One region of the Streptomyces deserti genome, then DNA from elsewhere that is predicted to be linked to it. Evidence: riboswitches for the same ligand, from Rfam matches in the RefSeq annotation. Region 1 holds a riboswitch; each other region holds the start of a gene.
The links. Region 1 has a riboswitch for cyclic di-AMP ahead of ACYVMZ_RS30435 (M23 family metallopeptidase). Riboswitches for the same ligand answer to the same signal wherever they lie in the genome.
Positions count from the first base shown of each region.

Region 2: it holds a riboswitch for cyclic di-AMP, as region 1 does, so the genes downstream of both, ACYVMZ_RS23365 (M23 family metallopeptidase) here and ACYVMZ_RS30435 (M23 family metallopeptidase) in region 1, are expected to answer to the same signal.
Region 3: it holds a riboswitch for cyclic di-AMP, as region 1 does, so the genes downstream of both, ACYVMZ_RS08595 (C40 family peptidase) here and ACYVMZ_RS30435 (M23 family metallopeptidase) in region 1, are expected to answer to the same signal.

Region 1 is NZ_BAAGRZ010000025.1:103,436-113,228, forward strand. It holds gene ACYVMZ_RS30405 (thymidine kinase) at 1-228, opposite strand, end outside; gene ACYVMZ_RS30410 (alkaline phosphatase family protein) at 273-1,466, opposite strand; gene ACYVMZ_RS30415 (DUF5998 family protein) at 1,466-2,062, opposite strand; gene ACYVMZ_RS30420 (bifunctional acetate--CoA ligase family protein/GNAT family N-acetyltransferase) at 2,105-4,918, opposite strand; gene ACYVMZ_RS30425 (HPr family phosphocarrier protein) at 5,109-5,390, shown strand; gene ACYVMZ_RS30430 (GntR family transcriptional regulator) at 5,551-6,246, opposite strand; gene ACYVMZ_RS30435 (M23 family metallopeptidase) at 6,436-7,200, opposite strand; cyclic di-AMP (ydaO/yuaA leader) riboswitch at 7,215-7,380, opposite strand; gene ACYVMZ_RS30440 (M16 family metallopeptidase) at 7,572-8,960, opposite strand; gene ACYVMZ_RS30445 (M16 family metallopeptidase) at 8,957-9,793, opposite strand, start outside.
Region 2 is NZ_BAAGRZ010000015.1:15,573-25,365, forward strand. It holds gene lhgO (L-2-hydroxyglutarate oxidase) at 1-893, shown strand, start outside; gene trmB (tRNA (guanosine(46)-N7)-methyltransferase TrmB) at 1,058-1,870, shown strand; gene ACYVMZ_RS23355 (PrsW family intramembrane metalloprotease) at 1,934-3,274, shown strand; gene ACYVMZ_RS23360 (aldo/keto reductase) at 3,307-4,251, opposite strand; gene ACYVMZ_RS23365 (M23 family metallopeptidase) at 4,378-5,406, opposite strand; cyclic di-AMP (ydaO/yuaA leader) riboswitch at 5,419-5,576, opposite strand; tRNA gene ACYVMZ_RS23370 (tRNA-Met) at 5,932-6,005, opposite strand; gene ACYVMZ_RS23375 (dihydrofolate reductase family protein) at 6,106-7,251, opposite strand; gene ACYVMZ_RS23380 (MarR family winged helix-turn-helix transcriptional regulator) at 7,320-7,829, shown strand; gene ACYVMZ_RS23385 (GTP cyclohydrolase II) at 7,996-8,676, shown strand; gene ACYVMZ_RS23390 (HIT family protein) at 8,769-9,221, shown strand; gene ACYVMZ_RS23395 (hypothetical protein) at 9,373-9,793, opposite strand, start outside.
Region 3 is NZ_BAAGRZ010000003.1:67,024-76,816, reverse strand. It holds gene ACYVMZ_RS08605 (ATP-dependent Clp protease proteolytic subunit) at 80-715, shown strand; gene ACYVMZ_RS08600 (hypothetical protein) at 720-1,028, shown strand; cyclic di-AMP (ydaO/yuaA leader) riboswitch at 1,381-1,571, shown strand; gene ACYVMZ_RS08595 (C40 family peptidase) at 1,575-2,048, shown strand; gene ACYVMZ_RS08590 (DUF6328 family protein) at 2,128-2,724, shown strand; gene ACYVMZ_RS08585 (LysE family translocator) at 2,657-3,283, opposite strand; gene ACYVMZ_RS08580 (LysR family transcriptional regulator) at 3,376-4,299, shown strand; gene ACYVMZ_RS08575 (ATP-binding protein) at 4,330-4,788, opposite strand; gene ACYVMZ_RS08570 (helix-turn-helix domain-containing protein) at 5,004-5,864, shown strand; gene ACYVMZ_RS08565 (DUF397 domain-containing protein) at 5,874-6,098, shown strand; gene ACYVMZ_RS08560 (8-amino-7-oxononanoate synthase) at 6,161-7,288, opposite strand; gene bioB (biotin synthase BioB) at 7,437-8,594, shown strand; gene ACYVMZ_RS08550 (adenosylmethionine--8-amino-7-oxononanoate transaminase) at 8,587-9,793, shown strand, end outside.

The DNA of each region.
Region 1 (9,793 bases):
GTGCGAGAGGTGGTCGACGAGGTAGGCGTACAGGTCCATGTCGTCCCGCACCTCCACCGCGTCCGTGACCAGGCCGAGGCGCGAGGACAGCTTGCCCTCGCCGGCCCGGTCGTCGCGTGTGAAGATCATGCCCGCCAGGCCGCGTGCCGAGCGGTTGTGCTCGATCTGGAGTGCCAGCGTCGACTTCCCGCAGTCCATCGTTCCGGAGAAGAACACCAGCTCGGGCATGGGGAGTTGAGCACCTTTCGGTGAAAGCAGGGGTGTGTGGCGCTTCAGGAGCGTACTTCGAGCAGGGGGACCAGCTGCTCGGCAGGGGTCATCGAACCGTGGTTGCCGACCATCGCCGACTCCTTCGGCTCCCGCTCGGAGGCGATCAGCAGGACGTCGTCCCGCGCGGCGGCCACGACGTCACCGATGCGGTCGTACACGCGTTCGTCGATGCGCGGGCCGAACCAGCCCGCCGCGATCGCCGCGTCCCGTGAGGCCACCCAGAACTGCTCGCCGAGCACCTCGCGCCAGCAGGTCAGGACGTCGTTCGCGGCGCCGGGCACCGCGTAGACGTGCCGGGCGCGGCCCTCGCCGCCGAGCAGGGCGACCCCGGCGCGCAGCTCCCAGTCCTCGTCGAAGTCGATGCGGTGGTGCTCGTCGAAGGGCACGTCGATCATGCCGTGGTCGGCGGTGACGTAGAGCGCGCTGCGCGGCGGCAGCTGCTCGGCGAGGCGCTGGACCAGGCGGTCGACGTACATGAGCTGGCCGCGCCAGGTGTCGGAGTCGACGCCGAAGCGGTGACCGGCGCCGTCGACCTCGGCGTAGTACGTGTAGACCAGGGAGCGGTCGGCGGCGGCCAGTTGCTCGGCCGCCAGGTCCACGCGGTCCTCGCCGGACAGCCGCCCGTGGAACGTCCCGCCGCTGAGCGCGACCTTGGTCAGCGGGGTGTTCTCGAACGCGGGCGACGACACCTGTGCGGCGTGCACCCCCGCCTTGTGAGCCAGCTGGAAGACCGTCGGGTACGGCTGCCAGGAGCCCGGCGGGGTCCACGGCTGCCAGCGCAGCTGGTTCATCAGATCGCCGGTGTCCGGGTTGCGCACGGTGTAGCCCGGCAGGCCGTGCACGCCGGGCGGCAGGCCGGTGCCGACGGAGGCGAGGGAGACCGCGGTGGTCGCCGGGTAGCCGGCGGTGAGGGGACGCCCGGTGCCGCCGCGCGAGGTGGCGAGCAGCGAGGTCATGAAGGGGGCGTCCTCGGGGTGCGCGAGCAGCTGCTCCCAGCCCAGGCCGTCGATCAGGAACACGCAGTTCCGGTCGGCGGGGGTCAGCTCCGGGATCGCGGCGGCCATACCGGGGACGCCCATGCCCGCGGCCAGCGTGGGCAGCAGGTCGGCGAGCGAGCCGGTGCCGTATTCGGGCACGGGCGCGGAGTCGACGTCGAGCGGTTCCGGGTGCTGGTCCCAGGTGGTGAGCTGGGACATCAGCGGGCGGGGTCCGCGGTCGCCTCGGAGAGGGCCTGCGCGAAGACGAGCGCCTGGCGCACCGTCTCCGGGCCGTCCCCGGCCTCGCTGACGCGCAGGCTGAGGTCGTCCGCCGTCGAGTTGCCCGTGTAGCCGTGGTCGGCCTCGCAGTTGGGGTCGCCGCAGGCGGCGGGCTCCAGGTCGATGCGGGAGACGGCGCCCCAGCCGATGGTGAGCACGACCTCGCGCGGCAGCGTGCCCGGCGTGTACTGCTCGGGGTTGGCGACCACGCGGCTGACGACGATCGAGGAGATCCGGCTGAGCTTCACGGACTCCGTGGACGTCGTGGCGTACGGCGTCGGGGAGGTGTTGTCCGCGGCCTGCTCGTCGGTGTGGCTGACGATGAAGCGGTTGTCGGTGAGGACGAGCACGGTCACGTGCCGCCGCACCTCGTTCTGGTCGAACGTCGTCTCCTGATGGACCAGGTACGACCGGATGGGCTCGCCGCCCACGGCGGCCTCCACCGCCTCGGCCACGAGAGCCGGGTAGTAGCCGCTGCGCTCGATCGCCGTGCGCAGCCCCTGGGTCGTCGTACTGGTCTTGGCCATGACGCCCATCCTACGGGGGAGCACTGACTGCGAGGGACCGCTCGTCCCCGGTCAGTACGTGGGGAGTGTCCGCGGGCCGAGGTCGTCGCGGGCGGGCGGTGGCGCCAGGCGTACGGAGGCGCCGAGCGCGCTCAGGCCGCGTGGGGCGACGACGACCGGTTCCAGGGTGACCGCGACGACCTCCGGGTGGTCGTCGACCAGGCGGGAGACGCGCAGCAGCAGCTCCTCCAGGGCGGGGGTGTCGACCGGCGCCGAACCGCGCCAGCCGAACAGCAGCGGTGCCGTCCGGATCGAGCGGATCAGGGAGGTCGCCTCCCGGTCGGTGACCGGGATCAGCCGGTGCGCCATGTCGTCGAGCAGCTGCGAGGCGGCTCCGGCGAGCCCGAAGGAGAGCACGGCTCCGGCCGCGGGGTCGATGACGGCCCGTACGACGGTGTCGACGCCGCGCGGGGCCATCCGCTGCACCACGGGGCGCAGCTCCTCCGGCTTCCCGAACAGGCCGGTCAACTCGGCGTACGCCCGGCGCAGTTGTTCCTCGTCCGCGAGGTCCAGGCGTACGCCGCCCAGGTCGGCGCGGTGCCGCAGGTGCGGGGCGGTGGCCTTGAGGGCCACGGGGTAGCCGAGGGTGCAGGCGGCCTCGGCCGCCGCGTCGGGGGTGGGGGCGGGCAGGGCGCGGTGGACGTGGATGCCGTACTTGCCGAGCAGTTCGCAGGTGTCCTCGGGGCCGAGGGTGAGACCCTGCCCGCGGGCGAGCAGCCCGTCGATCAGTTCGGCGGCGCCCTTCTCGTCGATGTCCTCGTACTCCGGCACCTTGCCGGGGTCGGCGGCCTCGCGCCGCCACTGGGCGTACTTGACGGCCTGGGCGAGGGCGCGGACGGCGCGTTCGGCGGCGGGGTAGGCGGGGATGGGGTGGGCTCCATCGGGAGCCTGGACGGCGGCGGGCAGTCGTTCCCCGGGGCGGAAGGGGTGGTCGGGGGGTGTGGTGACGGCCTGGGGTGCGGTGCTCGCGGCGGCCGACAGCGCCTGAGCGAGGCCGCCGAGCTCGACGTGAACCACCAGCACCGGCTTCGAGGGGACCGCGGCCGCGGCCGATCGCAGTGCCTCCGCCAGGGCCGCGTCCCCGGCCGATCCCTCCCCCACCGTCGGTATCGCGGTCACGACGACCGCGTCGCACGTGTCGTCGGCGAGCGCACGGGACAGTGCCGCGTGGAAGTCCGCCGGGGTGGCGGCCGTGGTCAGGTCCAGCGGGCGGTGCGGGCGCAGGCCCTCGGCGAGGCAGGCGTCGTAGCTGAGCAGGCCCAGCGACTCGGAGTTCCCGAGGATCGCCACCCGGGGTCCGGCGGGCAGGGGCTGGCGTGCGAGCAGCAGGCCCGCGTCGACCAGGTCGGTGATGGTGTCCACCCGGATCACGCCGGCCTGCCGCAGCAGCGCCGACACGGTCGCGTGCGGCAGTCGCGTCGCCCGTACTGCGTGCCCCTGGGGTGCCGCCCCGTGCCGTGCCCCCTGGACCACGACCAGCGGCTTGGCCGCGGCCGTGCGGCGCGCGAGGCGGGTGAACTTGCGGGGGTTGCCGATGGACTCCAGGTACATGAGGACGACGTCGGTGTCGGGGTCCTCGTACCAGTACTGGAGGACGTCGTTGCCGGAGACGTCGGCCCGGTTGCCGGAGGAGACGAACGTCGACACGCCCGTGACGCCGGTGACGCCTCCGCCGCGCCGGTGCAGCCGGGAGAGCAGGGCGATGCCGATGGCGCCGGACTGGGCGAACAGGCCGATGCGGCCCGGGCGCGGCATCTCGGGAGCCAGGGAGGCGTTGAGCCGCACCTGCGGGGAGGTGTTGATGATCCCGAAGGCGTTCGGCCCGATGATCCGCATGCCGTACGCGCGCGCGTGCCGCACCAGGGCGCGCTGGCGCTCACGCCCCTCGGGCCCGCTCTCGGCGTACCCGGCGGAGACCACGACGAGCCCCTGCACGCCGTGCTCGCCGCACTCGGTGACCACCTCGGGGACGTGCTCGGCCGGCACGGCGACGACCGCGAGGTCGACGGGCCCGTCGATGTCCCGCACCGAGCGGTACGCGGGCACCCCGTCGAGCTCCTTCTGCTCCTCGGGAAAGGCCCGGTTCACGGCGTGGAGCCGGCCGGTGAAGCCGGCGTCCCGGATGTTGTGCAGCACGCTGCGGCCCACGCCGCCGGGCGCGCGGCCGGTGCCGATGACGGCCACCGAGCCGGGCGCGAGCAGCCGCTGCACGGAGCGCGCCTCGGCGCGCTGTTCGCGCGCGTACTGCACGGCCAGGGAGCGGTCGGTGGGTTCGAGGTCGAACTCCAGGCGGACGACGCCGTCCTCGAAGCTGCGCTTCTGGGTGTACCCGGCGTCCGTGAACACCTTGATCATCTTGCTGTTGGCGGGCAGCACCTCGGCGGCGAAGCGGCGGATGCCGCGCTCCCGCGCGACGGCCGCGATGTGTTCGAGCAGGGCGGAGGCGACGCCGCGGCCCTGGTGGGCGTCCTGCACGAGGAAGGCGACCTCGGCCTCGTCGGCCGGTGCCGACGCGGGCATTCCGTCGGCGCCGATCCGGTCGTAGCGTACGGTGGCGATGAACTCGCCGCCGACCGTGGCCGCGAGTCCCACCCGGTCCACAAAGTCGTGGTGCGTGAAGCGGTGGACGTCCTTGGCGGACAGACGAGGGTAGGGCGCGAAGAAGCGGTAGTACTTCGACTCGTCCGACACCTGCTCATAGAAGCTGACCAGGCGGTCTGCGTCATCAACGGTGATGGGGCGGATGCGCGCGGTGCCGCCGTCGCGCAGCACCACGTCGGCTTCCCAGTGGGCGGGGTACTCGTGCCGGTCCGACGAGGTCTGCATGGGCCCCAGAGTACGGCTCGCGTCCGACAACGGCGCGGGGCAGTCTGTGGAGGACGGAAGTTCGGGCCGAGGCCGCGGCCCGACCGCCACCTTCCGGAGGGGCGTACACCCGGTGTGCGCCCGTTCCGGGCATGGTTCACGTGTGGGAAACTGGTCTAGACAACCCTGAACACCTGAAGGGCAGCAACACATGGCTGAGCGCCGCGTCAACGTCGGCTGGGCCGAGGGCCTCCACGCCCGCCCCGCCTCCATCTTCGTCCGAGCCGCCACGGCCGCAGGCGTCCCGGTGACGATCGCCAAGGCCGGCGGCACCCCCGTCAACGCGGCCTCCATGCTGGCCGTCCTCGGCCTGGGCGCCCAGGGCGGTGAGGAGATCGTCCTCGCCTCCGACGCCGAGGGCGCGGACGCCGCCCTGGACCGGCTGGCGAAGCTGGTCTCCGAGGGCCTCGAGGAGCTTCCCGAGACCGTCTGAGCCACATCGCGGCACCAGGCGGAGCCGCGTCGCCCATTCCGGGTGGCGCGGCTCCGCCGTTTTTTCACCCGAGCCGGCCCCCGGAATTCCCGGGAAACCAAAAAAGGGCAGCAGAAATAGACCCCGCCGAATAGCCCCTTCTTTGTATACGGCGCCCGTGTTAATGCCGCAGGCCCGACATGTTTACGGGATGTTGCGAAGTCCTCACACGGTCCGGGCGGTCACCGCCGCCGGAAAAGCGCAGCCGGTGCACGGCCGTCGCGCGCTCGGTGTGCAGCGCCGTGAGCGCCCGGGCACGCTCGCCGTCGCCACGTGCCACCGCGTCCACGATCGCGCCGTGCTCCGCCCAGGACTCCACGGGGTTGGCCGGCGCCTCCACGGCGTACATCCAGGCGATCTTGTGACGCAGCTGGGTCAGCATCGAGGTCAGCGCGGGGCTGCCGCAGGCCTGGGCGAGCGTCTCGTGGAACCAGCCGCCCAGGGAGCGCAGGTCCTCGCTGTTGCCCCGGCGGGCACGCTCCTGACCGAGCCTCACCAGGCCGCGCAGCACCTTCAGATGGGCCTCGGTACGGCGCTGGGCGGCGCGTGAGGCACCGAGGGGCTCCAGGAGCATGCGCATCTCCAGCAGGTCGGCGGCCTCCTGCTCGGAGGGTTCCGCCACGCACGCGCCCGCGTGCCGCCGGGTCACCACGAAGCCCTCGGCCTCCAGGGTGCGCAGCGCCTCGCGCACGGGGACGCGGGAGACGCCGTAGCGGCGCGCGAGGACCTCCTCGGTGAGCCGGCTGCCGCGCTCGTAGACACCCGCGACGATGTCGTCCCGGATCGCCGTACATACCGAGTGCGCCGGAATACGCATGACCGACCTCCGCCTTAATCCCCGTGAAACGTCGACGTTGGACGCGTGTTCCGTGACTCTATTGCAATGAGCTGGAATTTCCGACGGCGGGCCGGAATCCATGCATATTTTTTGGACAGTCGGCCGCCCGAAACGGCGAATGCCCCGGCTCGGGGAGCCGGGGCATCGTCATGGCCGAGCCGTCCGTCGTCAGAGGTTCACGCCGTGCGAGCGGAGGTAGGCGACGGGGTCCATGTCGGAGCCGTACTCGGGGCTCGTACGGGCCTCGAAGTGCAGGTGCGCCCCGGTGACGTTGCCGGTCGCGCCGGACAGGCCGATCTGCTGGCCCGGGGTGACCTGCTGGCCCACCGAGACACCGATGGACGACAGGTGCCCGTACTGGGTATAGGTGCCGTCGTTCATCTTGATCACGACCTGGTTGCCGTACGCCCCGCCCCAGCCGGCCTCGACGACGGTGCCCATGCCGACCGCCTGGACGGGGGTGCCGCTGGCCGCGTGGAAGTCGACGCCGGTGTGGCTGCCGGAGGACCACACGGCGCTGCCGGTCTTGTAGCCGGTGGAGACGTAGGAGCCGGCGATGGGCGGCACGAAGGTGTTCAGGCGCTTGCGCTCGGCCTCGCGGGCGGCGCGCTCCCGGTCCTCGCGGGCCTTCTCGGCCGCCTCGGCCGCCTTCTTGCGCGCGGCCTCCTCGGCCTTCTGCCGGGCGGCGGCCTCCTCGGCGGCCTGCTGCTGGGCGGCGGCCTGGGCGTCGATCTGGTCGGCTATGGAGTCGCCGATGGTGATGACCGGAGTGAGGCCGGTCTGCTCGGCGGCGGGTTCGGCGGCGAACGCCGGGGCGGCGACGGTGCCGATGACGCCGGTGGTGGCGAGGGCGGCGACGCCCGCCGCGCGGGCGGTGCTGCGCTGCATGCGGCTGGGACGACGGTGCTTCCCGGTGGCGCGGGTGAACGCCATGAAGTGTGCTGGTCCTTTCCTTCCTTCTCGCCTACCGGGTTAGCTGACGGGTTCGGAGCAGGAAGGTCTCCTACGGACCCCCTCGCGGCTCGCGCGGGCGTCCGATTCACCCCAGGGACTGTGTGGTGGGTCCCCGGCTCCCCTGGCTCGCGCCGTACGGGGACTCGGCGATGACTGTCCGCTGCCGCGGGTGCGGCGCACTGCCTGACGGACAGCCCGGATGAAGCTAAACGGGCCGACTTTCAATCCCCAAACGAATCGTGGGGTTTGTAGCGCATCCCACAGGGCAGACAGGCAACCTCCGCCTCAAATCGGGCATACGGGGGCCCTGGCGACTCTTGCGTCACCAGGGCCCCTACGCGCGCGTGCCCCTACTCGGCGGACACCACGGTCACTTCACCGATGCCGAGGGCCTCCACGGGCTCCTTGATCTGGGCCGCGTCGCCGACGAGGACGGTCACCAGACGGTCCACCGGGAAGGCGCTGACGACCGCCGCCGTGGCCTCCACGGTGCCGGTCGCGGCGAGCTGCCGGTACAGCGCGGCCTGGTAGTCGTCGGGCAGGTGCTGCTCGACCTGGTCGGCCAGCGTGCTCGCGACGGCCGCTGCCGTCTCGTACTTCAGCGGCGCCACACCCACCAGGTTCTGCACGGCGACATCGCGCTCGGCGTCCGTGAGCCCCTCCGCGGCGAGGGTGCGCAGCACGGTCCACAGGTCCTGCAGGGCGGGACCGGTGTTCGGGGTGTCGACGGAACCGCTGATGGCGAGCATCGCGGCACCCGTGCCCTCAGGCGTGGACCTGAGGACCTGCGCGAACGACCGTACGCCGTAGGTGTAGCCCTTCTCCTCGCGCAGGACGCGGTCCAGACGGGAGGTGAGGGTGCCGCCCAGGCAGTACGTGCCGAGGACCTGGGCGGGCCACACGCGGTCGTGCCGGTCCGGGCCGACACGGCCGATCAGCAGCTGCGTCTGCACGGCGCCGGGCCGGTCCACGATCACGACCCGGCCGGTGTCGTCCGCGGTCACCGGCGGCACGGGCCGCGGCTCGCCCGGGGAGCCGGTCCAGGAGCCGAGGGTGTCGCCGAGCAGCGCGTCGAGGTCGATGCCGGTGAGGTCGCCCACGACCACGGCGGTGGCCGTGGCGGGACGGACGTGCTTCTCGTAGAAGGCGCGTACGGCCGCGGAGTCGATGGCGGCGACCGTCTCCTCCGTGCCCTGCCGGGGGCGCGACATGCGGGAGTCCACCGCGAACAGCTCCTTGGAGAGCTCCTTGGCGGCACGTCGGGAGGGGTTGGCCAGCTCGTGCGGGATCTCGTCGAGGCGGTTGCGCACCAGCCGCTCGATCTCGCTGTCCGCGAAGGCGGGCGCCCTGAGGGCGTCGGCGACCAGGCCGAGCGCCTTGGCGAGGCGGGAGGCGGGGACCTCCAGGCTGAGGCGGACGCCCGGGTGGTCGGCGTGCGCGTCGAGGGTGGCGCCGCAGCGCTCCAGCTCGGCGGCGAACTCCTCGGCGGAGTGCTTGTCGGTGCCCTCGGAGAAGGCCCGCGCCATGATCGTGGCGACGCCGTCGAGGCCGGCCGGCTCGGCGTCCAGGGGCGCGTCCAGCAGCACCTCCACGGCGACGACCTGCTGGCCGGGGCGGTGGCAGCGCAGGACCGTCAGGCCGTTGTCGAGCGCGCCGCGCTCGGGGGCGGGGAAGGCCCACGGCTTGGGCTCGCCCGCCTGCGGCTGGGGGTGGAACTCCATCGTGGCGAGCTCGGTCACTTCGCCGCCTCCTCGTTGTCGTCGGTGGCTTCCACGGTCGCCGCGGACTCCGGGTCCTCGGTGCCTTCCACGTCCTCGGTGTGCTCCGGGGCGATCGGTTCGTAGACGAGCACCGCGCGGTTGTCGGAGCGCAGCCGGGCCTTGGCAACCTCCCGGACCTCCTCGGGCGTCACCTCCAGCACGCGCTGGACGGCGGTGAGGGCGAGCTGTGGGTCGCCGAACAGCACGGCGTACCGGCACAGTTCGTCGGCGCGGCCCGCGACCGTGCCGAGCCGGTCCAGCCACTCGCGTTCCAGCTGGGCCTGGGCGCGCTCCATTTCCTCGGCCGTGGGGCCCTCCTCGGCGAACCGGGCGAGCTCCTCGTCGATGGCGGCCTCCATGACCGGCACCTCCACGTCGCCGGACGTCTTCACGTCCAGCCACCCCAGGGACGGCGCCCCGGCCAGCCGCAGCAGGCCGAACCCGGCCGCCACGGCCGTACGGTCCCGCCGCACCAGCCGGTTGTACAGGCGGGAGGACTCGCCCCCGCCGAGGACGGTGAGTGCCAGGTCGGCCGCGTCGCACGCGCGCGTGCCGTCGTGCGGCAGCCGGTAGGCGGCCATCAGGGCGCGGGCCGGGACCTCCTCCTCGACGACCTCGCGCAGCTGCTCGCCGATGATGTCGGGCAGCGCGCCGTCCCGGGGCTCGGGCTTGCCGTCGTGGGCGGAAATCGAGCCGAAGTACCTCTCGATCCAGGCCAGCGTCTGCTCCGGGTCGATGTCGCCGACGACCGACAGCACCGCGTTGTTCGGCGCGTAGTAGGTGCGGAAGAACTGGCGGGCGTCCTCCAGGGT
Region 2 (9,793 bases), on a different contig from region 1:
TGCCGCGGCTGCACGGGCTGGTACAGCGCGGCCGGGAGAACGGCATTCCGGTACGGGAGCTGGGCGCCGCCCAGATCGCCGAGTACGAGCCCGACGTACAGGGCCTGGCGGCGATACACGTCGGCACGACCGGCATCTGCGACTTCGCCGGAGTGGCCCGGCAGCTGGCGGAGGCGTCGGGGGCGGAGATCCGCTACGGCGCGGACGTCATACGCATCGACCGGCGCCCTAACCTCGGCGTCGCCGCGCTCACCGTGACCGGGGACGTCGTACGCGGCCGGGTCCTGGTGAACTGCGCGGGCCTGTACTGCGACGAGATCGCCCGGATGACGGGCGACGACCCCGGCGTGCGGATCGTCCCCTTCCGCGGCGAGTACTACGACCTCGCCCGCCCGGAACTGGTCCGGGGCCTGGTGTACCCGGTCCCCGACCCGGCGTTCCCCTTCCTCGGGGTGCACCTCACGCGCGGCATCCACGGAGAGGTGCACATCGGCCCCAACGCGGTGCCGGCACTGGCCCGCGAGGGCTACGACTGGGGCACGGTACGCCTGCGTGAGCTGGGCGGGACGCTGAGCTGGCCGGGGTCGTGGCGGATAGCACGGCGGCACTGGCGGTACGGGGCGGGTGAGCTGCGGCGGTCCCTGTCCAAGGCGGCGTTCACCCGGGCCGTACGGCGGCTGCTGCCCGCGGTGACGGAGGACGATCTGGTGCCGACGGCGGCGGGGGTGCGGGCACAGGCGGTGCTGCGGGACGGGACGCTGGTGGACGACTTCCTGATCCGGGAGGGGGCGCGGGCGGTACATGTGCTGAACGCGCCGTCGCCCGCGGCTACGGCTTCGTTGCCGATCGGGAGGGAAGTGGCGCGGAGGGCGTTGGCTGTGCTGGGTGGGTGAGGGGGCCGGGTGAGAGGGGTGGGCTGCTGAGCTCGGCGTTGCAGGGGGCTCGGCGTCGGTGCTGGGCGCGGGTGGGTGTCCACCCAGGCAGGCACAGCGCCCCGCCGCCCCCGCGGCACGACTGCCCGCAGCCAGGCAGGCCTCCCCGTAAAATCGACAGCACTGTGACTGACTCCGTGAACACCCCCGAAGCCCCCCAGCCCGCTCGCCCCGCAGCGTCCGTCCGGCGTGACCGGGCCAAGGGAGAGCCGCGTTTTCCGGACGGGCCGAAGGCCGATCCGGCCGGGGCGCACTTCGAGCGGCGGATCCGGAGTTTCCAGCCTCGTAGGAGCCGCGTCACCGCAGGGCAGGCGGACGCGCTGCAGCGGCTGTGGCCCAAGTGGGGCTTCGACATCGACGGACGCCGGCGCCTCGGCCTCCCCGAGCTGTTCGGGAACGACAACCCCGTCGTCCTGGAGATCGGCTTCGGCATGGGCGAGGCCACCGCCCAGATGGCCGCCGCCGACCCCGGCACGAACATCCTCGCCGTCGACGTCCACACCCCCGGCCAGGGCAATCTGCTCAACCTCGCCGACCGCAGCGGCCTGACCAACATCCGCGTCGGCAACGGGGACGCGATCATCCTCCTGCGCGAAATGCTCGCCCCGGACTCCCTCGACGGCCTGCGCGTCTACTTCCCCGACCCCTGGCCCAAGAAGCGGCACCACAAGCGCCGGCTCATCCAGCCCGCCTTCCTCACCCTGGCCGCGTCCCGCCTCAAGCCGGGCGCGATCGTGCACTGCGCGACCGACTGGGAACCGTACGCCGAACAGATGCTCGAGGTGCTCACGGCGCATCCCGACTTCGAGAACACGCAGGCAGACGGCGGTTTCGCGCCGCGCCCCGGCTTCCGCCCGCTGACCCGTTTCGAGGGCCAGGGACTGGACAAGGGACATGTCGTGAACGACCTGCTCTTCCGTCGCGTACAGCACCCGTAGAGCACCCCCGTGCAGCATCCGTAGTGCACCCTGCACCCGCACAGTCTCGTTAGGGTCAATGCCGTGGCCACCTGTCCCCCGTACCCGACGTACCCCAGCGGCCCCGCCGGCGGCACACCCGCCCACGGCGCACGGCACGCGCACTGGTGGCAGTGGGCATGGGTGCGCTACGGAGCCCTGAGCACGCTCCTCGCGCTGTCCGGGCTGGTCATCCTCGCCCTGGTCCGCGAGGAGACCGGCACCGAGGGCTTCCTGGTCGGTCTGGGCCTCGCCGTCCTGCCCGTCCCCCTGCTCATAGCCGCCTTCCGGTGGCTGGACCGCGTCGAGCCGGGCCCCTGGCGGAACCTGCTGTTCTCCTTCGCCTGGGGCGCCTGCGCGGCGGCGCTGATAGCCATCGTCGCGAACAGCTTCGCGACCCGGTGGATAGCGACCGCGACAGCGGATCCGTCCAGCGCCGACACCCTCGGCGCGACCGTCATCGCGCCCATCGTCGAGGAGTCCGCGAAGGCCGCCGCCGTCTTACTGGTCTTCCTCTTCCGCCGCCGCGACTTCACCGGGATCCTCGACGGGGTGGTGATAGCCGGGGTCACCGCCACCGGCTTCGCGTTCACCGAGAACATCCTCTACCTGGGCACCGCCTTCGGCACCGACCAGCTCACCGGCGGCCGCGGCATCGCCTCCGTCACGGCGGCGACCTTCTTCGTGCGCATCATCATGTCGCCGTTCGCGCACCCCCTCTTCACCGTCCTCACCGGCATCGGCTTCGGCTTCGCCGCCCTCGCGACGGAGCGGCAGCGCGGCCGGCGCCTCCTCGTCCCGCTCTCCGGCCTGCTGCTCGCGATGGGCATGCACGCCCTGTGGAACGGCTCCTCGGCCCTCGGCGAGTACGGCTTCTTCGCCGTGTACGCGGGCTTCATGGTGCCCATGTTCGGGCTGCTGACCTGGCTGGTGATCTGGACCCGGCAGCGCGAGCTGAGGACCGTACGCGCCGAGCTGCCCGCGTACGCGGTGGCCGGGTGGCTGACACCGGCCGAACCGTTCGCGCTCAGCTCGATGCGGGCGCGGCGGATCGCCCGGCAGTACGCCCGCCGCCACGCGGGGAAGCAGGCGGCCCGGGCGGTGGCGCAGTACGAGGCGTACGCGACCTCGCTGGCGTTCCTGCGGCACCGCGCGCGCCGCGGCCGGACCGGCGCGGACTTCGTCGTACGGGAACGGGAGCTGCTGGACGCGCTGTGGCGGCGCCGCGAGGTGGCGCGCCCCGCGCTGGACCACGCGGCCCGCCGCACGGCCCCGCCCGTACCGGTGGCCGCCCCGCCCTGGCCGGTGTACGGGGTGTACGGGTACGGGTCCGTGTACGGACATCCGGCGGCACCGTATCCCGCGTACAACCCCTACCGGTCGTAGGGGCGCCGCCTACCGATCGATCTACCGGTCGATCAGGCCGAGGCCTCGGTCAGCCTCCCGAGCTCCTCCTCCGTCAGCCGCAGCTCCCCCACCCCCAGCAGGGCCGGCAGCTGCTCCACCGTCCGGGCGGAGGCGATCGGCGCGGCCACCGTCGGCTGGGCCGCCAGCCACGCCAGGGCGACCGTCGCGACGGGGGCGTCGTGGGCCGCGGCGACCTCGTCCAGGACCGTCAGCACCCGCCGCCCCCGTTCGGTCTCCAGGTACTTGGACGCACCGCCCGCCCGGGCGCTGTCCACCGTCGTACCGGGCCGGTACTTGCCGGTGAGGAACCCGGAGGCGAGCGCGTAGTACGGCACGGCCGCCAGGCCGGTCCGCTCGGCGAGGTCCCGCAGTTCACCCTCGTACGTGTCGCGCGAGACCAGGTTGTAGTGGGGCTGGAGCGCCACGTACCGGGCGAGGCCCTCGCGGTCCGAGAAGGCCAGGGACGCCTTCAGCCGCTCGGCGGAGATGTTGGAGGCGGCGATGTGGCGCACCTTCCCCGCCTTCACCAGCTCGTCCAGCGCGCCGATGATCTCCTCCACCGGCACCTCGGGCTGGTCGAAGTGGGTGTAGTAGAGGTCGATGTAGTCGGTGCCGAGGCGGCGCAGGGAGGCGTCGGCCGCCGCCTTGATGGTGGCGGCGGACAGGCCCCGGTACTCGGGGTGCTGGCTGACCTTCGTGGCGATGACGACGTCCGGGCGGTTGCCGCGCGCGGCGAGCCATTTGCCGATGAGGGTCTCGGACTCGCCTCCCTCGTTGCCCTCGGCCCACGCCGAGTACACGTCGGCGGTGTCGACGAAGTTGCCGCCGGCGGCCGTGTAGGCGTCGAGGACGGCGAAGGAGGCCGCCTCGTCGGCGGTCCAGCCGAATACGTTGCCGCCGAGGGCGAGCGGGAAGACCTCGAGGTCGGAGGTGCCGAGCTTGCGAAGAGACGTCATGCTCCTCGTCAACGACCGTGCCGGACGCGCCCATTCCGCACGCCCGGCCAAGGGATCGTAAATCTCAGGAGATCTCAGGTCTCGGAAGACCTCACGCCTCGGAGGATCTCAACGCTCAGGCGGATCTCAGGGGTTGAGGCCCTTGCTCTGCAGCCAGGCCCTCGGGTCGACCCCGTTGGCGGAGCCGTCCGGGTGGACCTCCAGGTGGAGGTGGGCGCCGGTGACGTTGCCGGTGGCGCCGACGCGGCCGATGACGTCGCCGGTGTTGACCTTCTGGCCGACGCTGACGCTGATGGAGGACTGGTGCGCGTACCAGATCTCCGTGCCGTCGTCGAGGGTGAGCACCGTCTTGTAGCCGTAGGACCCGTCCCAGCCGGCCTGGGTGATGGTGCCGCTGTGGACGGCCTTGATGAGCGTGCCCGTGGGCGCCGCGAAGTCGAGGCCGGTGTGGTAGCCGGAGGACCAGTAGGCGCCGGCCTGGCCGAAGGTGGAGGTGATGGTGTACGAGGAGGTCGGCAGCGCGTACTGCCTGGCCAGTTGGGCGAGGCGCTCGGCCTCGGCCTTCTTGCGGGCCTCCTCCTCCGCCTTCGCCTTCGCGGCGGCGGCTTTGGCCTCGGCCTCCTTCTGTGCCTTCTCGGCCGCTTCCTTGGCGGCCTTCTCGGCGGCGGCCGCGGCCTCGGCGGCGGCCTTGCTCTCGACCTGCTGCTGCTGCCGCTCGGCCTGGGCCATGATCCGGGCGCGCAGCGCCTCACCGGCGCCGGCGGCGCCCTGCTCGGTGTCGGCGGAGGTCACGCCGATGTCGCTGAGCGGGGTGGCGGAGCCCTCCGGGGTTTCCTCGTCGGAGATGAGGGCACCCACATTGGGGAGGTCGGGCATGGAGATCGACACCGGCGGCTTGCCGGTCTGGGCGCTGGCCATGCCGCCCGCGCCGACGGCGGCTATGACACCGACGCCGAGCACGGTGGAGCTGCGGGCGAGTCCGCCGCGCTGCTTGGTGACGCGATGCCGGCCGCGTACGGGTCGGATGGACTCCTCGGTGGGGTTCCACTCCTGGAACGGGCCCTCGTCGGTGCGGTAACCGTCGTAGCCGAAGGTGTCGGTACTGCGCTGGCTCGGCACGAACGGGGCCTCGGGGGCAGGCCGGTTGGACGCCACGTAGGCGTACTCCTTTCCTTCCGTCTCCGCCTACCGGGTTAGCTGACGGGTTCGGAGCGGGAAGGTCTCCTACGCGCGTATACCGGCCGTGCTTCCACGGCGGCATCCGCTCGATTCACCCCAAGGTGGTGGTTCCCCGGTTCCCTCGCGGGATTCGGCGCGTGCGCACGGAGCCGTCTCCTGTGACGGCTGGGACGACCGCGCTGCGTTATCGAACGTTAATAGACGCGGGGTGTGGATTCCAAGCTGTTCCTCTTGATCATTAACGATTTTCGCGCGGACTTACCTGCCAGGAACGGTGAAAAACGGGCGAGTTGACCCCGTCTCATGTGGCCAGTGTTACCTGACGGCGTATCAGTTGTTATGCGGACCGAGGCGGTTCGCTCACGTCACGTGACAATGATCATTGCCCGCCCTCAGAGACCCACAGGGACGATGACTGATCCCTCAGGGACGATGACGGATGGGGACGGGCGGGAAACACTCAGGGCCGGAACTCCATGAGTTCCGGCCCTGAGCCTTGAGTAGCGGGGACAGGATTTGAACCTGCGACCTCTGGGTTATGAGCCCAGCGAGCTACCGAGCTGCTCCACCCCGCGTCGGTGTGTCACCAGTGTACGCCATCCGCGGGACGGTGAGCACACACATACCCGTCCACCGCCCTTCACCGGCGGTTTTCCGGTCCGGAGCCAGGCGTTTTCAGACGGCCGGGGGGCCGGTCAGCAGGTGGCGGTTCGGGGCCTTGGCCCGCTCCTCGTGCTCCGGGAGGACGACGACCTCGGCACCTGCGGCGGCCAGCAGACCGCTCCCGTCGGCCCCCGCCACGAACGTGTCCGGCTCACGCCAGGCCGTGACGACCCGGCGCACTCCGGCGTCCAGGATCAGCCGGGCGCAGGGCGCGGGCCGGGAGGCCCGGCGGGCGCAGGGCTCCAGGCTGCTGTAGACCGTCGCGGTGGCCAGGCGCGGGTCGGTCGGGTCGGTCTTGGCGAGCGCCGCCTCCTCCGCGTGCACGACCGGATCGCCGCCCTCCCGGGAGTACCCCCGGGCCAGCTCCGTACCGTCGGCCGCCACGACCACCGCTCCCACACTGAACGCGGTCCGCGACGGCGGGCACTGCGCCGCCAGGTCGCAGGCGAGGGCCAGCCAGTGGTGGTCGGCGGCGGAGGGCAGCCGTCCGGTGCCCGGAGCCGTCGGCACGTAGCGCATGAGGACGACGTCGCCGATCGGGCGGGTCTCCAGCAGGCGCAGCCGGCCCGCCTGGTAGCCGCCGGGGCCGAAGAGGCGGGGTGCGTCCGGGTCGCCCACGAAGAGCGGGGCGAGGACGAGCTGCAGTTCGTCGGCGAGGCCCTGGGTGAGCAGCTGGGTGTGGATCTGCCCGCCGCCCTCGACCATGAGCCGCCGTACGCCCCGTACGTCGTGCAGGTGCGCAAGGAGCCGACGCCAGTCCAGCTCGGTGCCGAGCGGGACGACGTCGGCCGCGATGCCGAGGGCGCGGGCCCGTTCGGCGCCCTTGTCCGTCGTGTAGAGGACCTTCTCGCCGCCCGTGTGCCAGAAGTTGGCCGTCGGGTCCAGGTCGCCGGAGCCGCTGACGGTGACCTTGAGGGGGTACTCGGGCCTGCCCTCGGCGCGGCGGGCGGCGCGCCGCTCGGGCGAGTTGACCAGCAGCCGGGGGTTGTCCGCGCGGATGGTGCCGGCGCCCACCAGGATCGCGTCGACGGACGCCCGCACCTCGTCGACCCGGTCGAAGTCGGCCGGGCTGGACAGCAGCAGGCGCTCGGGGCCGGTGTCGTCCAGGTAGCCGTCGAGGGAGACGGCGGCGGACAGCAGGACGTACGGGTGGGGCATCGGCGCTTCCCGGTGGGTCGTGAGCGGGCAGACTTGGTTCAAGTTTGAAACAAACTTACACTGGCGGCATGACGACCCGCTGGCTCACCCCCGAGGAGCAGCGCGCCTGGCGCGCGTACCTCGCCGCCACACTGCTCCTGGAGGATGCGATCGACCGGCAGCTCCAGCAGGACGCCGGCATGCCGCACCTGTACTACTCCATCCTGGCCGTCCTCTCGGAGGCCCCGGAGCGGCGGCTGCGCATGACCGGCCTGGCCGAGCAGCTGAAGATCACGCGTAGCCGGCTGACGTACGCGGTGACGCGCCTGGAGAAGGACGGCATGGTGCGGCGCGAGGCCTGCGGCTGGGACAAGCGCGGCAGCATCGCCGCCCTGACCGACGAGGGCCTGGCGGTGCTGGAGCGCGCGGCGCCCGGGCATGTCGAGACCGTACGGACCTCCCTGTTCGACCACCTCACCGAGGAGCAGGTCGGGCAGCTGGAGGAGATCTGCACCGGGGTGGCGCGGGCGCTGCAGGAGGACGGGGCGGCGCCCGACGAGGTGCCTTGGCGCCGCCGGTCGTCACCGTCCTGCTCGTGACCCCGTCACGTCAGCCATGCCCCCCACAGGGTTGCTTTAACTTTAAAGCACAGGATAGAGTCCGGGACCGTGGGACTGCTTCAAAACTGAAGCAGATGGCTGTGCGGCCGGGGCGAGCGGACCGGCCGTGCCGCCGCACAGGAACGAACGGAACCCGGAGGCCCGCATGCCCGACTTCCCCGCCGCCACCCCGCGTGCCCGTGTCCGGGTCCCGCTGCGCTTCCACGACGGCTACCGCGTCGACGCCGACCTGGTCACCTTCCACGGGCTGGCCGACGGCCGGGAACACGTGGCCGTCGTCCTGGGCGACCCGGGTCCGGTCCCCCTCGTACGGTTGCACTCCGAGTGCCTGACCGGGGACCTGTTCGGCTCGGCCCGCTGCGACTGCGGCCCGCAGCTGCGCGAGGCCGTCAAGCGCATCGCCGACCGCGGCGGGGTCCTGCTCTACCTCCGCCAGGAGGGCCGTGGCATCGGCCTCTACAACAAGCTCGACGCGTACGCCCTCCAGGACCAGGGCCTGGACACGTACGAGGCGAACGCGGCGCTCGGCCTGCCGGAGGACGCCCGCGACTACACGGCGGCGGCACAGATGCTGCGCGCCCTGGGGATCCGTGACCTGGATCTGCTGTCCAACAACCCCGACAAGGCCGACCAGTTGCGCACCCTGGGCCTCGCCGTCCGCGACCGCGTCCCCACGGGCGTCTTCACCACCGCGCACAACGTCCGCTACCTGCGCGCGAAAGTGCTCCAGACTCAGCACACGCTGCCGTTGGCGGAACTGGCGGAGCGGACGGACCTGACGGACTTGAAGGAGCTGACGGACCTGACGGAGCGGACGGCGGGCTGAACCCCGGGGTGGGCGAGGCGGATGTGCGTGCCGGAGCGGCGTGGAACAGGCACGATCCGGGGTACGCAGGCCGAGTGTTCGAGGAGGACCCGATGGACGACAACGCCGACTCCGCCGACTGCGCCTTCTGTGAGATCGTCGCCGGCCCGGGCTGGGCACGCGTGGTCTTCGAGGACGAACACACGGTGGCGTTCTTCCCCCTGGCCCCGGCGACGCGGGGGCACACCCTGGTCGTGCCCCGCGCGCACTCCTCGGACCTGTGGGCGATGGACGATGCCGCCGTGCAGCGATTGACGCGGGCCGTGCTGACGGTCGGCAGGGCGCTGCGTGCGGTCCTCGAACCCGACGGCATCAACATCATCAACTCGGCGGGGGCGGCGGCCTCGCAGACCGTTCTCCACACCCATGTCCACCTGGTGCCGCGCTGGCCGGGGGATCCGATGGGCCGTATCTGGCCGCCGCGCGAAGCGGCGTTCGAGGACGAGGCGGCGCTGGACGAGATGGCCCGCCGGATCTCGGCGGAGGTCGGTCGGCCGGCGCCGTGATCAGGAAGCCGCGGTCGGAGGATCGTGGCCGGGGCGCAAGTAGCGGCCGTAGTCAGAGGACCGTAGTTCGGAGCACCGCGGTCAGAGGACCTGGTCCAGACGACCTGCTCAGACGACCTGGCCGGAAGACCTGCTCACAAGCAGGACCTGCTCAGAGCGCGATGACGATGATCGAGAGGTCGGCCACGAGGAGCGCGCCGTGGAACAGCACCACCGTCTTCGACAGCAGCGACTGCCGCCAGGACGTGCCCGCCAGGTACGGCCCGACGTTCATGGACATCACCTCGACCGTGCTGTCGGGCCGGCGCACGTCGTCGTAGAGCTTGCGGAACAGCCGCTCCTGCTGCAGGAAATACCCGTCGAGGGCCCAGAAGCAGAGCAGCGGCACCACACCGGCGGTGGCGATCTGCCAGCTCAACCGACTGGCCGACACGGCGAGAAGCCCCGCCGCCAGGGTCAGCACCCAGCCCTTGATGAGAAACGAGTTGGTGCCCATACGGGTGATGACCGCCTGGATGAACTCCAGGTGCTTGACGCGGTCACCGTCGAGGGGCACCCGGTCACCACCGCCC
Region 3 (9,793 bases), on a different contig from region 1:
CGAGACAGCCCTGCCGGAAGGCAACTCCGCCGGACACACCTCCGCCGGAGACGGCACCGCCCGCGAGGAGGGGTTCGCCATGACCCGACCGTCCGCCCGCCACGTCCTGCCCGAGTTCACGGAGCGCACGGGCTTCGGGCAACGGACGATGGATCCGTACTCGAAGTTGATGGAGGAGCGGATCGTCATCCTCGGGACGCAGATCGACGAGACGTCGGCGAACGACGTGATGGCCCAGTTCATGTACCTCGAACACCAGGCCCCCGACCGGGACATCTCGCTCTACATCAACTCCCCCGGCGGCTCCTTCCACGCCATGGCGGCGATCTACGACACGATGCGGTACGTCACCTGCGACGTGGAGACGATCTGCCTGGGCCAGGCCGGCGCGAGCGCCTCGGTGCTGCTGGCGGCGGGCACGCCGGGCAAGCGATTCGTGCTGCCGGGCGCGCGTCTGGTGATCCATCAGCCCGAGGTGCCCGATCCGGTGCGCGGGCAGGCGAGCGATCTGGCGATCCAGGCCGACGAGCTGACGCGCATTCGGGCCCGCCTGGAGGAGATGCTCACGCGGCACACGGGCCGCTCGCGCGAGCAGGTCGGCGCGGACATCGAGCGGGACAAGGTCCTCGACGCCGAGGAAGCGGTGGAGTACGGCCTGGCCGACCGGATCGTCCCGAGCCGCAAAGCCACGCTCGCCCCGCCCACCGGGAGGTGAGCAGATGCTCCCACCCGAACTTCCGCCGCTGCCCGCGCTGACGCGCGCCGAGGCGGAGTTGATCGACCGTTACCTCGACGTCGTGGACCTGCTCGGCCGTATCAACCCGGCCCTGCCCGGCGACACCTACCGCGGACTGCGCGCCGCCCAGGCCCTGGTCGGCAAGGCGGTCGCCCTGCGGGACGCGCTGGCCGTGATGCACCAGCGGGGCGAGAGCGAACTGCACGCGGCCACGCTGGCCCGGGCGCTGCGGGTCCTGGACGGCGAACGGCGCACCGCCCGCGTCACCCTTCCTCCGGCCAACGGGATCTGACGCTCCCCCACCGGTCCGGACGCCCGCCCCATCGGCGAGGCGTCCGGGCCCGACTCCAAACGGACCGAACGACGTACCCCCTTTCGGAGTAGCCAGACCTACTGTTTTCGATCCGTCAGGCTTGCGCAACGCGCGTAGCTCACGGACGGAATGGGACATTCCGCCGCTGGTCCGAGCCCCCTCGGGCCCGTAGACAGCGACTCGAACACAACGCTGTCCACCCGAACGGGTGAGTGGTGAGTAACAACACAAATCCCCGGTTCCGTTGGGATTTTCGGACATCCATGAGTCAAGATCCGTGTCTGACGACAAGCCCCCGCCGCCGCGGCGGGGCGGTCCGGGCGGACGCCGAGTCCTGCCGCCGCCCGGATGACCGGTCGACAGGAGTGGATCGGCAGGAGTGGAGGACCCAAGCACGACGGGTCGCCGGAGCGTGAGTTCCGAGCAGCCCTTGGGGTGAAGCCGCAAGCTCGCTTGCGGCCGGGCTACTTCGCCAGCCCGAATCCGACAGGTCATCCTTCACAGGCGGCTGACGAAGGGTTGCGCATGACTGCGCTCAATCGTGTCCCGTCGCTGATGGCCCGAGCCGGTACGGCTTCGGCCCTGACCATCGCCGCCGTGGGCGGCTCGATCGTGGCTCCCGGATTCACCTCCGAGGCCCAGGCCGCCTCACCGGCGACCAAGGCGCTCCAGATCGCTGCCTCGAAGAAGGGCTCGCCCTACAAGTGGGGCGCCGCCGGACCGCACAGGTTCGACTGCTCGGGGCTCACGCTGTACTCGTTCAAGAAGGCGGGCAAGAAGCTGCCGCGTACGGCGGCCCAGCAGTACAACAAGACGCGCCACATCTCCGCCAAGAACCGCAAGGCGGGAGACCTGGTGTTCTTCCACTCGGGTCGCAACGTCTACCACGTCGGCATCTACGCGGGTAAGGGCAGGATCTGGCACTCCCCGAAGACCGGGGACGTGGTGCGGCTGCAGAAGATCTGGACCAAGAGCGTCTGGTACGGCCGGGTCAAGTGATCCGCGCGGGCGGCGGCGTCTCGGGGTGCCGCCGCCCCGCCGGGGCGTGATTCGGGCTCAGGTGGCTACTCGTGCCCCCATGGCCGAGCACCGTCCCTGCACCGCACGCAACGAGACGCCGCTGGAACGCGCCGACCGCAACTTCGTGGAACTGCTCCAGGAGCTGCGCGTCACCCAGACGGGCGTACAGATCCTGTTCGCCTTCCTGCTGTCACTCGCCTTCACGTCACGCTTCGAGTCCCTCGACACGGTCCAGCGCGTCACGTACGTCACGGCCCTCCTGCTGGCCGTCCTCGCCGCCGCGCTGTTCACCGCGCCGGCCGCGCTGCACCGCTCCCTGTTCCAGAAGGGCGCGAAGCCGCGCATCGTGCAGGTCTCCTCACGGCTCGCCACCATCGGCCTGGTGGTGCTGGTCTTCGCGTTCAGCGGATCGGTCACGCTGGTCGTGGACGTGACGACCGGCCGGGCCGGTGGACTCGCCGCGGGCGCGGCGACCTTCCTCGTCTGTGCCGGCCTGTGGGGGCTGCTTCCCCGGCTCGTGCGCCGCGCGGGCCTGGCCGACGCGGCCCACGACACTTCCCAGGGCCCGGATCCGGTCCAGGACGCCGTCAGGGCGCCGCACCCAGCGGTTCGAGGAGGAGAACGGCGCCCAGAGCCGTCAGTGCGGTACCGGTGACGCCCTCGACGACCCGAGCGGCGCGCGGTCCGCGCAGCCACCGGCCGAGGCGGTCCACCAGCAGGGCCACGGCCGGGAACCACACCAGGGCGAGCACGACCACGATCAGCGCGAGCAGCAGCGTCCGGGGCAGCGCGGGACTGCCCGCGGGCACGAACTGCGGCAGCAGGCTGAGGAACGTGATGGGCGCCTTGGGGTTGAGCGCGTTCGTCACGAAGCCCTGCCGCAGCGGGCGCAGGGCGGACCTGCCGTCGTCCTCGACGGCCGCGCTCCGCGGCTGCCGCAGCGCCCACAGGGTCCGTACGCCCAGGTACAGCACATAGGCACCGCCCAGCAGTTGCAGCGCGCGGAACAGTGCCGGGACGGCGGCCAGCACCGCGGCGACCCCCGCCACCGCGAGCGCCGTGTGCAGGAGCAGCCCGGCCGCGATGCCGAGCGCGCACGCGACACCGGCCCGGCGCGACACCAGCGCGTTGCGCACGACGACGGTGAAATCGGCGCCCGGCATGGCGACCATGCCCGCGGCGACCCCGGTGAAGGCGATGAGCTGTGCGTCCATGCGACCAGCCTGCCGGGCCCGGGCCTTCAGCAGGTATGTCGAATAAGCTCCGTGAGCCTTAAGCAGTGCTTTACGCCTCCGGAGGACGAGACATGTACGACCCGACCCGGCTCGCCGCGCTGGTCGCCGTCGCCGAGGCCGGTTCGATCACGCGGGCCGCCGAGCGGCTCGGTTACACTCCGCCCGCGCTCTCCCAGCAACTGGCCAAGCTGGAACGGGAGGCGGGCACGGCCCTGCTGGTCCGGCATCACCGCGGGGCGCGGCTCACGGGCGCGGGCGAACTGCTGGTGGCGCGGGCCCGCCGCGTCCTCGACGAACTGGAGCAGGCCCGGCACGAACTGGCGCGGCTGACCGGCCTCACGGGAGGCACCCTCCGGCTCGGCACCTTTCAGACGGCGGGCATCCATCTGCTGCCGCCGGTGCTCAGCGCGTTTCACCGGGCGTATCCGGATGTGGCGCTGACCGTCGCGGACTACGAACCGCCGACCGGTGTCGCCGCGGTCGCCGCCGGTGAGATCGACCTGGCGCTGACGCACACGTACGAACCCGCCGATCCGGTCCGGCTGCCCGGAGCGGTCCGTGCGGAACCTGTCCTCGTCGAGGAGCTGGTCCTGGTGACCGCCCCGGGGCACGCCCTCACCAGCGGTACGTCACGGCTGCCGCTGGCGGAGCTCGCCGGGCAGCCGCTGATCAGCATGGCGCCGGACCATCCGGCCCGGCAGGGCGTCGAGGCGGCCCTGGCCAGCGCCGGGGCCACCCCGTCGGTGGTGGTCGCGACGCCCGGATACGCCCTGGTGTGCGCGCTGGTCAGCGCGGGGCTCGGGGTCGGTGTCGTACCGGAGATGGTGGCGCGGACGGCGGCCACCCCGGTCGGGACGCGCCCGCTGGAGCCGGGAGAGCTGCGCCGCACCATCTCGGTCGTGCACCGCGCGGACGAGGCGGCACCGGCCGCCGACGCGTTCCGGGCGCTGCTGCGCGGCGCGTTCGGCCGCGCCCGGCGGACCCACCAGGGGTGAGATCCACCGGATTCGCCAGGTTGACCGGGCTTACGACTCCTGCTGGCCCGCCGCCGGTACCGGTGCCGTCGGCAGGGTCCACGGCAGTTCGACGGAGACCGTCTTGCCGCCCGACCGGGTGGGGCGGATGCGCAGTCTGCCGCCGCATTCCGCGGTCAGGCACCGGATGATCACCATGCCCCGACCGTTGTCCTGCTGGACTGCGGCGGGCAGCCGCTTGGGAAAGCGCGGGTGGCTGTCGGTCACGCCGATGCGCAGCTGCTCGTCACGGTCGAGGGCGACGTCCACCGTGAAGGTCGGCGACTGGCCGAAGGTGTGCTGGACGGCGTTGGTGGCGAGTTCGGAGATGATGAGCCGGACGGTGTCGGACACTTCCGTGTCCGCCGGCATGCCCCACTCCGCCAGCGTGCCCACCACATAGGCGCGGGCGGCGGAGACCGAGGCGGGATCGCTCGGCAGAGTGACGGAGGCTTCCAAATGGTCTGCCATGGCGACGTCGTCCCTTTCCCCCGGGACCGCAGTCCGACACGGAGACGGATGGTTCGAGTACGGTCCCGGACTGGTGCTTCGCCCGCCAGACTGCCATCACCACCCCGGCGAAGGACGGCGATCCACCAAGATATGCATATATCTGTCGCTCAAAGCGGTGAACTCTACGACGGAAGACCGTATTTGGGCGCCTCGGAAGGAGTAAGGAGAAGCCCATGCAGCACGGTCCCGCGGTGCGCCGCCGGAAGCTGGGCGCCGAACTGCGCGCGCTGCGCACCTCAGCGGGGCTCACCAGTGGTGAGGCCGCCCGGCTGGTGGGCTGGCACCAGTCGAAAGTCAGCCGGATCGAGACCGGCACGAGCGGGGTGAAACCGGCCGATGTGCGGTTACTCCTCGACGCCTACGGCGTGGTCGAGACCCAACTGCGGGAGTTGCTGCTGGTGTTGGCGGGGTCGGAGGACCCCGGCGGCCGGCACCACTGGTGGCACGCCTACCGCGGGGTCCTGCCGCCGACCTACCGCGACTTCATCAGCCTGGAGTCCCAGGCCGGCGCGATGCGCACGCTGGAGACCACCGTCGTCCCCGGGCTGTTGCAGACGCCCGAGTACGCACGGGCGGTGACGCGGGCCGCCGTGGAGGGCCTGTCGGAGGAACGGCTCGACACCCTGGTCGAGGTACGGCTGGCCCGGCAGGACGTGCTGCGCGCCGATCCGCCGCTGGAACTGAACGCCGTCCTGGACGAGGCGGTGCTGCGCCGGGAGGTCGGCGGGCCCGGTGTGATGGCCCGGCAGCTGACGCGGCTGGTCGAGGAGGCGCAGCTGCCCCACGTACGGCTCCAGGTCCTGCCGTTCGCCGCCGGGGCGCACATCGGAGTCACAGGGCCTTTCGTAATTTTGTCATTTCCGCACACTTCTGATCTGGACGTTGTTGTTCTCGACCACTTGACGAGTAGCCTCTATCTCGAACGGAAAGAAGACCTCCAGGCCTACACGGAGGCCTTCAACGCCCTTCAGATCCACGCCCTTTCGCCCGAGGAATCGTTGGATTTCATCGCCGGGATAGCTGCCGGCGCGTAAGGAGGCACCATGCGTGCATTGCCTCGGACCATCCCCTCCAGCACCGATCTGCCCGACGTGCGGTGGCTGCGCAGCAGCTACAGCACCGGCGCGAACAACTGCGTAGAGACGGCCCGTCCGGCCTCCGGCCCCTGGGCCGGGCTGCTCGCCGTGCGGGACTCCAAGGACCCGGCCGGGCCCGCGCTGCTCTTCTCCCCCGGGAGCTGGACGCGGTTCACGGCCGCGCTCCGGTGATCCCTGACCTGTCCCTCAGCCGACCTGTCCCTCACCCGCGACGCACGGCCGTGCACGCCGACTCATGGCCGCGTTTCGCCGATCACCCGTACGGCGCGTTCGATCTGCTCCCCGGAGAGGTCGCCACGGGCGGTCAACCTCAGCCGTGAGATGCCGTCGGGCACGGAAGGAGGACGGAAGCAGCCCACGGCCAGTCCGGCCGCCCGGCAGTCGGCCGCCCACCGCACGGCTCCCTCCGGGGAGGGCGCGCGCACGGAGACGACCGCGGCGTCCGGACGGACCGCCTCCAGGCCGGCGGCCGTCAGGCGGGTGTGCAGCTCGCCCGCCACGGCCCGCGCTCGCGCCGCACGCTGCGGTTCGCGGCGCAGCAGCCTCAGTGCCGCCAGGGCCGCCCCCGCCGCGCCGGGGGCGAGGCCCGTGTCGAAGATGAAGGTCCGGGCCGCGTTGACCAGGTGGTCGATGACCCGGGCGGGGCCGAGGACGGCTCCGCCCTGGCTGCCGAGCGACTTGGACAGCGTGACCGTCACGACGACGTCGTCGGCGCCCGCGAGTCCCGCCGCGTGCGGGGCTCCGCGGCCGCCGTCGCCGAGCACACCCAGGCCGTGGGCGTCGTCGACCACCAGCCCCGCGCCGTGCTCCCGGCATGCCTCGGCGAGCTCGGCGAGCGGGGCCGCGTCGCCGTCGACCGAGAAGACCGTGTCGGACACGGCGATCGCGGGCCCGTCGTGCGTCCGCAGCGCCTTGCGCACGGCGTCCGGGTCGGCGTGCGCCACGACCTGCGTGGTGCCCCGGGCCAGCCGGCAGCCGTCGATCAGCGAGGCGTGGTTGCCCGCGTCGGAGACGATCAGCGAGCCGTGCGGGGCCAGCGCGGTGACCGCGGCGAGGTTGGCCGCGTAGCCGGAGGAGAAGACGAGGGCCGCTTCGAAGCCGCAGAAATCGGCCAGTTCGCGTTCCAGCTCGGTGTGCAGCTCGGTGGTGCCGGTGACGAGCCGGGAGCCGGTCGCGCCGCCGCCCCAGGTCCGCGCGGCCCGCGCGGCACCCTCGGTGACCTCCGGGTGACGGGCCAGGCCCAGGTAGTCGTTGCTCGCGAGATCGAGGAGCGGCGCGTCGGCCGGGCGCGGGCGCAGGGTCCGTACGAGACCCGCGCGGCGGCGCAGTTCCGCCTGCTCGTCGATCCAGCCGAACACCATGGGTCCTCCGGGGGAATTTGTAGGCAGTGCACAGACACTAGCGGCCCGGCCCGCAGGCCAGGATGTGGCGATACCCACACGTCGAAGCGCCTCTGTTGTGCGAAGTCTCCTTGGCCCGGGGCGGCTCCGTACGACAGGATCAGCTCCCATGGACCTGCTGAACACGCTGGTGGACAAGGGGCTGCGGCGCGAGACGCCGACCCGCGAGGAGGCGCTGGCCGTCCTCGCCACGCCCGACGACGACCTGCTCGATGTGGTGGCCGCGGCCGGAAAGGTGCGCCGGCACTGGTTCGGCCGACGGGTGAAACTCAACTATCTCGTCAACCTCAAGTCCGGCCTGTGCCCGGAGGACTGCTCCTACTGCTCCCAGCGGCTCGGCTCCAAGGCCGGGATCCTGAAGTACACCTGGCTGAAACCCGACCAGGCCTCCCAGGCCGCGGCCGCCGGTGTGGCCGGGGGTGCCAAGCGGGTGTGTCTGGTGGCCAGCGGACGGGGGCCGACCGACCGGGACGTCGACCGGGTCTCCGAGACCATCAAGACGATCAAGGAGCAGAACGAGGGCGTCGAGGTGTGCGCCTGTCTGGGGCTGCTCTCCGACGGCCAGGCGGAGCGGCTGCGCGAGGCGGGCGCCGACGCCTACAACCACAACCTGAACACGTCCGAGGCGACGTACGGGGACATCACCACCACCCACACCTACGCCGACCGGGTGGACACCGTCCAGAAGGCGCACGCGGCGGGCCTGTCCGCCTGCTCGGGTCTGATCGCCGGGATGGGCGAGACGGACGAGGACCTGGTGGACGTGGTCTTCGCGCTGCGCGAGCTGGACCCGGACTCGGTTCCGGTCAACTTCCTGATCCCGTTCGAGGGCACCCCGCTGGCCAAGGAGTGGCACCTGACCCCGCAGCGCTGCCTGCGGATCCTGGCGATGGTCCGGTTCGTGTGCCCGGACGTCGAGGTGCGCATCGCGGGCGGCCGTGAGGTCCATCTGCGCTCCATGCAGCCGCTCGCCCTGCACCTGGCCAACTCGATCTTCCTCGGTGACTACCTCACCAGCGAGGGCCAGGCGGGCAGGGCCGACCTGGAGATGATCGCGGACGCCGGGTTCGAGGTGGAGGGCACCGACCAGGTGACGCTGCCGGAGCACCGCACCTCCGGGGGCTGCCACGAGGGCGGCGGGTGCGGCTCCGAGGAGGGCGGCAAAGTCTGCGGTTCCGCACCTGCTCCGCGGGTCGACGAGCCCAGGCCCGACCTGGTCGCCGTCCGCCGCCGGGGCGCCGGAACGGATATCGCGCCCAATGCCTGAGCTGAGCGTGCCGGAGCTGCTGGAGCTCGACCGTCGGCACGTGTGGCATCCGTACGGCCCCATGCCCGGTCGTCAGGAGCCGCTCGTCGTGGAGGCGGCGAGCGGGGTGCGGCTGAAGCTGGCCGACGGCTCGGGCGAGCTGGTCGACGGCATGTCCTCCTGGTGGTCGGCGATCCACGGCTACAACCACCCGGTGCTGAACGAGGCCGCGCGCGAGCAGCTGGCGCGGATGAGCCACGTGATGTTCGGCGGGCTCACCCACGAGCCCGCCGTACGCCTGGCGAAGCTCCTTGTCGACATGTCGCCCGAGGGTCTGGAGCACGTCTTCCTCGCCGACTCCGGGTCGGTGTCGGTCGAGGTCGCGGTCAAGATGTGCCTGCAGTACTGGCGCTCGCTGGACCGTCCGGGCAAGCAACGGCTGCTGACCTGGCGCGGCGGCTACCACGGCGACACCTGGCAGCCGATGTCGGTGTGCGACCCCGAGGGCGGCATGCACGAGCTGTGGACCGGGGTGCTCCAGCGCCAGGTGTTCGCGGACCCGCCGCCGGCGCGGTACGAGGAGTCGTACGCCGATCATCTGCGGTCGCTGATCGAGCGGCACGCCGACGAGCTGGCAGCGGTGATCGTGGAGCCGGTGGTGCAGGGCGCGGGCGGGATGCGGTTCCACTCCCCCGCCTATCTGCGGGTGCTGCGCGAGGCGTGCGACGCCCACGGCGTGCTGCTGGTCTTCGACGAGATCGCGACCGGATTCGGGCGCACGGGCGCGCTGTTCGCGGCGGAGCACGCCGCCGTGACGCCCGATGTGATGTGCGTGGGCAAGGCACTGACCGGCGGCTATGTGACCATGGCGGCGACGCTGTGCACCTCCCGGGTGGCCGACGGCATCTCGCGGGGCGAGGTGCCGGTGCTCGCCCACGGGCCGACCTTCATGGGCAACCCGCTGGCGGCGGCCGTCGCCTGCGCCTCGATCGAGCTGCTCCTCGGGCAGGACTGGCTCGCGGAGGTCAAGCGGATCGAGGCCGGGCTGCGGGAGGGCCTGTCGGCGGCCTCGGGCCTCCCCGGGGTGAAGGACGTACGGGTCCTCGGCGCCATCGGGGTCGTGCAGCTCGACCACGCGGTCGACATGGCGGCGGCGACCCGGGCCGCCGTCCGGGAGGGCGTGTGGCTGCGGCCGTTCCGCGACCTGATCTACACGATGC